DNA from 2 places in the Rhizobium sp. BK008 genome. Region 1 is predicted to be linked to the other one. Evidence: riboswitches for the same ligand, from Rfam matches in the RefSeq annotation. Region 1 holds a riboswitch; the other holds the start of a gene.
The links. Region 1 has a riboswitch for glycine ahead of gcvT (glycine cleavage system aminomethyltransferase GcvT). Riboswitches for the same ligand answer to the same signal wherever they lie in the genome.
Positions count from the first base shown of each region.

Region 2: another riboswitch for glycine. It lies ahead of FHT69_RS31910 (D-amino acid dehydrogenase); the one in region 1 lies ahead of gcvT (glycine cleavage system aminomethyltransferase GcvT).

Region 1 is NZ_JACIFK010000001.1:1,341,842-1,345,244, reverse strand. Features, by position in the region: gene FHT69_RS06480 (copper chaperone PCu(A)C) at 1-791, opposite strand, end outside; gene FHT69_RS06475 (hypothetical protein) at 864-1,244, opposite strand; glycine riboswitch at 1,403-1,491, shown strand; glycine riboswitch at 1,495-1,576, shown strand; gene gcvT (glycine cleavage system aminomethyltransferase GcvT) at 1,653-2,789, shown strand; gene gcvH (glycine cleavage system protein GcvH) at 2,813-3,175, shown strand; gene gcvP (aminomethyl-transferring glycine dehydrogenase) at 3,175-3,403, shown strand, end outside.
Region 2 is NZ_JACIFK010000012.1:113,106-116,508, reverse strand. Features, by position in the region: gene FHT69_RS34415 (hypothetical protein) at 1-46, shown strand, start outside; gene FHT69_RS31910 (D-amino acid dehydrogenase) at 339-1,577, opposite strand; glycine riboswitch at 1,710-1,799, opposite strand; gene FHT69_RS31905 (heme-binding protein) at 1,959-2,468, opposite strand; gene FHT69_RS31900 (iron-containing alcohol dehydrogenase) at 2,539-3,403, opposite strand, start outside.

The DNA of each region.
Region 1 (3,403 bases):
ACCTCGCCTGATGCAGGCGAGCTCACCGACACCAGTCGATCATCCGTCTGGCCGTTGTTCTTCACCGTAAAGAAACCGCCGCCGACCGGCTGGCCGGGCAGCATCGCCTTGGCGAAGCCGCCGGAGATTTCGAGATCGCCGGCCTTGACCGTTTCGCCGGCGGGCGCCGCAGCACCCAAGCCCGCCATACCGGACATGTCCATGCTGGTTTTACCGGTCATGTCCATGCCGGCCATGTCGTCATGATCGTGGCCGTGACCTTCGCCGGCGACGACCTTCAGGAGCGGCGCCGGGCTTTTCAGCCCATGCGCGTCGTCGCCCTCCTTCGCCACCTGATCCCAGGCCGCGACGGTATCGCCACACATCTGCGTCACCGGAAAGGCGAGCGAGGTGCCGGCTTCGACGCCCGAAACCTTACCTTGGATCACGAAGGTGTCATAGAAATCGTCGGAGAGATTGCCGTTCTTCCAGCGGATCTCGATCGCGCCTGATTTCACCTTGTCGCCGTGATTGTCGTAGGTCTTCTGATAATCGCCCTTGATCACCTCGACCTCCCAGCCGGCCTTCGGCTGCGGCTTGGCGAAGACGAAACCTTCCGGCAGCTTGACCCGCACTTCCGTGGTCGCCTTGCCGTCGCAGCCGTGCGGCAGCTGCAATGTGGCGAGAATGGTGCTGTCCTGCTTTGCCTGCTTGTCGAGGAAGGTCACATGCGCCTCGGCGCCGGCAAAAGCGGTGGCGGAAAGAATGGCGGCAAGCCCGAATGTCTTGCCAATTTTTTTGAAAGTTTTCATCGGATATCTCCTCGCCGGCCGCGGACTTCTCTCAAGTGGGCCGGCATTACTGATCATGGTTACGATAACAGATCAGGCGAGGATGGGGGGCGCGCGGGAATTCGCCCGGCTGACGGCGCCTGCGCCGACAACGACAGAGATTTCGACCGGCGCGTTGATCAGCGAGCCGAGCTTGCGCTCGAGCCAGGAGCCCGCATCCGGCGTCGGCAGGATGACCGAGGCCGACAGCCGGCAAGCTTCACAATTCGGTTTGAAGGTAAGGGTCTTGCCGTCGGCGTCCTTTATGGTGACGCAGAGCGAAGCGAAGGTGCCGTCGGGCAGCACATAGGCCGCGGCATCGTAGCCCTCGGCGGCGGCAGCCTGCGGCGCCTGATGGGCAAGGCCGAGCAAAACCAAGCTCAATGCGCAAAGCATGCGCAGGAAGAGCGTCGCTTTCAGTCCGGTCTGCCGCATGAGATCCCCTTCAACAGCATGTCGCGATAGCCGGTTTCCCCGCCGAATGCAAAAGCAGATTTGCCGCAGATTAGGGCTTGGTTGGAATAAGACGACAAAAATTTGCCCGGTCACGACATTTGCCCCTTGCCAAGCGCTGCACCCGCCGGATAATTGCGCCAACCTTGTTGGGAGAATCCGGTGCTTTCGCCACCGGTGCCGAAGGAGCAACCGCCCCGGAAACTCTCAGGCAAAAGGACCAGCAAGGGGCAGACGGAACTCTGGAGAGAAGCGTTCTCGAAACGCTCGCCGAAGGGATAACAATCTCAGGCACTCAGGACAGAGGGGGCTCAGGAGAGAAGTGCGCAACCGCGCCTTCAGATTTGAGCCCGCGCCTTCCTGAGAAGGCGCAAACCCCGGAGGCGTCTTTTGGACGATACTGCTGCCCTGAAGAAAACCCCGCTGCATGCCCTGCATCTTTCGCTCGGCGCCCGCATGGTGCCGTTCGCTGGCTATGACATGCCGGTGCAATATCCTGCAGGTGTCATGAAGGAACATCTTCATACCCGCACCGAAGCCGGCCTCTTCGACGTCTCCCATATGGGCCAGGTGATCGTGAAGGCGAAATCGGGCAGCTACGAAGATGCCGCGCTGGCGCTCGAAAGCCTGGTACCGGTTGACATACTGGGCCTTGCCGAAGGCCGTCAGCGCTATGGCTTCTTCACCGACGACACCGGCTGCATTCTCGACGACCTGATGATCACCCATCTCGACGATCATCTTTTCGTCGTCGTCAACGCGTCGTGCAAGGAAGCCGACCTCGCCCATCTGCAGACCCATATCGGCGACCAATGCGATATCACCCTTCTCAATCGTGCTCTGATCGCGCTGCAGGGACCGCGTGCCGTCGAGGTTCTCGCCGAGCTCTGGGCCGACGTCGCGGCGATGAAATTCATGGATGTGCGCCACTGCCGCCTGCACGACGTTTCCTGTCTTGTCTCGCGCTCCGGCTATAGCGGCGAGGACGGCTTTGAAATCTCGATCCCATCAGACAAGGCCGAGGATGTCACCATGCGGTTGCTCGAACATCCCGACGTCCAGGCAATCGGGCTTGGTGCCCGCGATTCGCTGCGGCTGGAAGCCGGCCTCTGCCTCTACGGCAATGATATCGACACGACCACCTCACCGGTCGAGGCGGCGCTGGAATGGGCCATGCAGAAGGCAAGGCGCGGCGGTGGTGCACGCGCCGGCGGCTTCCCCGGCTCCGGCCGCATCCTTTCCGAACTCGAAAACGGCGCCGCGCGGCGCCGCGTCGGCCTGAAGCCGGAAGGCAAGGCCCCGGTGCGCGGCCATGCCAAGCTCTATGCCGATGCCGAGGGCAAGGTCGAAATCGGCGAAGTCACCTCGGGCGGCTTCGGCCCCAGCGTCGAGGGCCCCGTCGCCATGGGCTACGTGCCGATCTCTCATGCTGCGGCGGGCACACTCGTCTACGCCGAGGTGCGCGGCAAATATCTGCCGATCACCGTCAGCGCCCTGCCCTTCGTCACACCGACCTACAAACGCTAAACCTTTTCCAGAGAGGACGAACAATGCTGAAATTTACCGAAGAACACGAATGGCTGAAGATCGAAGGCGGCGTTGCGACGGTCGGCATCACCAACTATGCCGTCGATCAGCTCGGCGACCTGGTTTTCGTCGAACTGCCGGAAGTCGGCGCGACCTTCTCCAAGAACGGCAATGCCGCGACCGTTGAATCCGTCAAGGCTGCTTCCGACGTCTATTGTCCGCTTGATGGTGAGATCACCGAGGTCAATCCGGCCATCGTTGCCGATCCGTCGCTGGTCAATTCCGATCCTCAGGGAGCCGGCTGGTTCTTCAAGCTGAAGCTTGCAAATCCTGCGGACGCCGATGGCCTGCTCGATGAGGCGGCCTACAAGGAGCTCACTGCGTAATGACGACGCCGACGGAATTCCAGTTTACCGACTATCAGCCCTACGATTTCGCCAATCGCCGCCATATCGGCCCCTCGCCGGCTGAGATGACCGACATGCTGAAGGTGATCGGCTATAACAGCCTCGACGGCCTGATCGACGCGACACTGCCGCCCTCGATCCGCCAGAAGGCGCCGCTCGTCTGGGGCGCGCCGATGACCGAGCGTGAGGCGCTCGACAAGTTGCGCG
Region 2 (3,403 bases), on a different contig from region 1:
CAGCCTGACGGAATCCGAGCGCAAGACCCTTTGCGGCAAGCCATGACGGCTTCGCCTGTTTGTGGACAATCGTTCCGTCGCAGCGCTGCCCCGGATCGTCTGTCCGCGATGCCATCATTCCACGTTGGGCTGCTGTGTCCCCGCTCGCCCTAAATCCGAGGAGCCGCCTCCCATGACTTCCGCAGCCACCAAACCGGTTCTGATGCCCATCTGCATCCAGAACATGCCGAGCAGCCTCTACGATAGGGCCGAGGATCTCGAGGTGAAAGACAATCACCCTTGGCCCATGCATCTTGCGGACGCTCGGAAAGGTCGCCACCCACCTCTCCTATTCGATGTCATGCGACTTTTGTCTTATGTTTCAGGATCATTTCGGCTACCAACTCCGCGGTGGCCGCTGAAAGCGTCCAACCAAGGTGGCCATGACCGGTATTATAAAACACCCCCGGCCTGCTTCCTGACCTGACCCTCGGCATCATGTTCGGCATCATTGGACGCAGACCCGCCCACGGAACGACGCGTGACGTCGCAACTTTGGGAAACAGCGTTCTCACCCATTCGGTCAATGGATTGATGCGGTCCTGCCGGATATCACGGTTCACGCCATTGAATTCTGCTGTTCCTGCCACGCGGAACCGATCGACCCCGAGACGGCTCGTGACGATCTTTGCGCGATCGTCGAGCAGGCTCGTCCAGGGCGCGCCGCTCTGGCTCTCGCGATCATCGAGATGGACGGTGATCGAATATCCCTTTACCGGGTAGACGTTGATGCGGTCACCGAGCATATCGGCAAAACGCCGGCTAGCGACACCAGCACATATCACCAGTGAATCTGCGTCAATGATGCTTTGCTTCCCGTCCTCCGAACCCGTCGGTTTCCAGATGACCTTCACGCCGCCTTGCGAAACGAGCCGATCGACATTTGCATCAAACACGAATTTCACACCGCGTTTGACGCAGGCTGCCGCAAGGCCTCGGGTGAATTTGTGAATGTCGCCTGTCGAGTCCGAGGGCGTAAAGAACCCCCCGAAAAAATCCCCCACCAACGCAGGTTCAATCGTCCGGATCTCACTGGCCGTCACCGGTTTGCGATCGAGCCCGGCTTGGACCAACATCGCATTTACCTGTGAGGCGTGATCGAAGCTGGCTTTGTCGTAGTAGACGTGCAGAATTCCGCGCTTCTCGAGGTCGAACTCAATCTCTTCTTCGTCGGCGATCTCGAACATATGTTTGCGAGCCGCAATCGCCAATCGGGTTGTCTCTATCGTATTTGATCGGTAGTTGCCAATGTTGCCAAGAAACTCCCCCATCCATGAATATTTGTGCCAACTGGGCGTCGGGTTGAGGAGCAAAGGAGCATCGCTCTTCAGCATCCACTTGATGCCTTTGGCAACCGTAGACCAGTGATTCCAGACTTCAGCGTTGCTCGCGGACAGTTGCCCCCCGTTCGCGAAGGAGGTTTCCATCGCGGGGTAGCGATGCCGATCGATGACAGTGACATCAAATCCGCGGCGGGACAGGGCATAAGCGGTGGTGACGCCGGTAATTCCAGCGCCCAAAACGACGATGTGGGGCACGTATTCTCTCCAACATTGGTTCGGGAACGTTTGCCAGTCCCATAGCCCCCATCTGTCTTTTTACCTGAGAGCTTCTCCCTCTCCTGAGGGTCCCCTTCGGTGGACACACGCCGTGCCTCTCTCCAGATTGTAATCGAGCCTGCAGTCTTCTTTACCTGAGAGTTTCCTGGGGGGTTGCTCCTTCGGCGTGGCGCAACGCGCCATCTCTCCTGCACGACCGTAGTATCTTGCCACCGAAGCTTGCGAGGAAGCTTGCCTGCCGCAAAGATCTCGTCTTGCGGAAACCAACGTCGCCAACCCTCGCCATTCGTCCCGCGAAATCAGGTGATGGTACCGGTTTGCGTCTGTCGGTTATTCACCGCAGCATCGGTGGAATGTGAGTCACTTGTGGCATTTTAGGAGGTGTTCGATGCCGGCTTGCGCACACTCAGTATCCTGGGCCGGGGTTCCTGAGCTAAGTCCGATGGCACCGACAACCTCGCCGTCCACAATGACTGGCAGACCGCCTGCAACTACCATCAATCGACCACCGATTGCCGAGTTGATCCCATAGGCCGGTGAACCTGGCTGGCTGGCAGTTCCGTAGCTTTCAGTCGTGCGCTTGGCGCCAGCAGCCGTGTAGGCTTTGTCTTGAGCGATGATCGCACTTGTTATCTTGCCACCATCCATGCGTTCGAAAGCGATCAGTTGCCCGGACTCATCAGTGACCGCAATGCACATCGGGACGCCGATATCCTTTGCTCTGATAGCGGCGCCTTCGATGAGCAGTTTGGCATCCGCAAGCGCCAGCCGCTTAATTGTCAACATGCCTTGGAAATCCTCAGTTTTTCCGTCCGCCTGGTCCAGGAGCGCCGTATCGCCCTGCCCTGGTAGGACTGTCAGGAAAGTCATTGTTCGAACTTAAAAAAGGGCCCGGAAAAGACCTGTTTTTTCCGGGCCAGTTGGGGAAGCCGTATCTGGTTCAGAAGCAGTCCTTGAACAGCGCCTTGGTATTTTCGAGGGTCATCACAACAGGGTTGCCGCCGGCGCTCGGATCTTCGATTGCCATGGCCGACAATTCGTCGATGCGGTCTGCGGCGATTCCCATTGCTGTCAGAGTTTCCGGTACGCCGAGGTCGGAGCGAAGCTTCAGCACATAGTCGTAGAAGCCGTCGAAACCGCCGGAAATGCCGAGATAGGCGGCAGCCCGGCCGATCTTCTCCTCGATCGCGGCGCGGTTGAAGCGCAGCACCGCCGGCATGACAACCGCATTGGTCATGCCGTGATGGGTGTTGTAGACCGCGCCGATCGGATGCGACAGCGCATGAATGGCGCCGAGCCCTTTCTGGAAAGCGACCGCGCCCATGGCGGCGGCTGCCATCATGTTGGCGCGGGCTTCGAGATCGGTGCCTTCCTTATAGGCGCGCGGCAGGAACTCCTTGACAAGCCGCATGCCTTCCAGCGCGATGCCGGCCGACATCGGATGATAGAAGGGCGAGGAATAGGCCTCCAGGCAATGGGCGAAGGCATCCATGCCGGTGCCGGCCGTGATGATCTTCGGCATGCCGACCGTCAGCTCCGGATCGGAAATCACAACGCCGGGCAAGAACTTCGGATGGAAGATGATCTTCTTCACATGCGTTTCGGAATTGGTGATGACGCTGGCGCGGCCGACTTCCGAGCCGGTGCCGGCCGTCGTCGGCACGGCGACGATCGGCGCGATGCCTTCGAGGCTCGCCCGCGTCCACCAGTCGCCGATATCCTCGAAATCCCACACCGGCCGCGTCTGGCCGACCATGAAGGCGACGCACTTGCCGAGATCGAGGCCCGAGCCGCCGCCGAAGGCG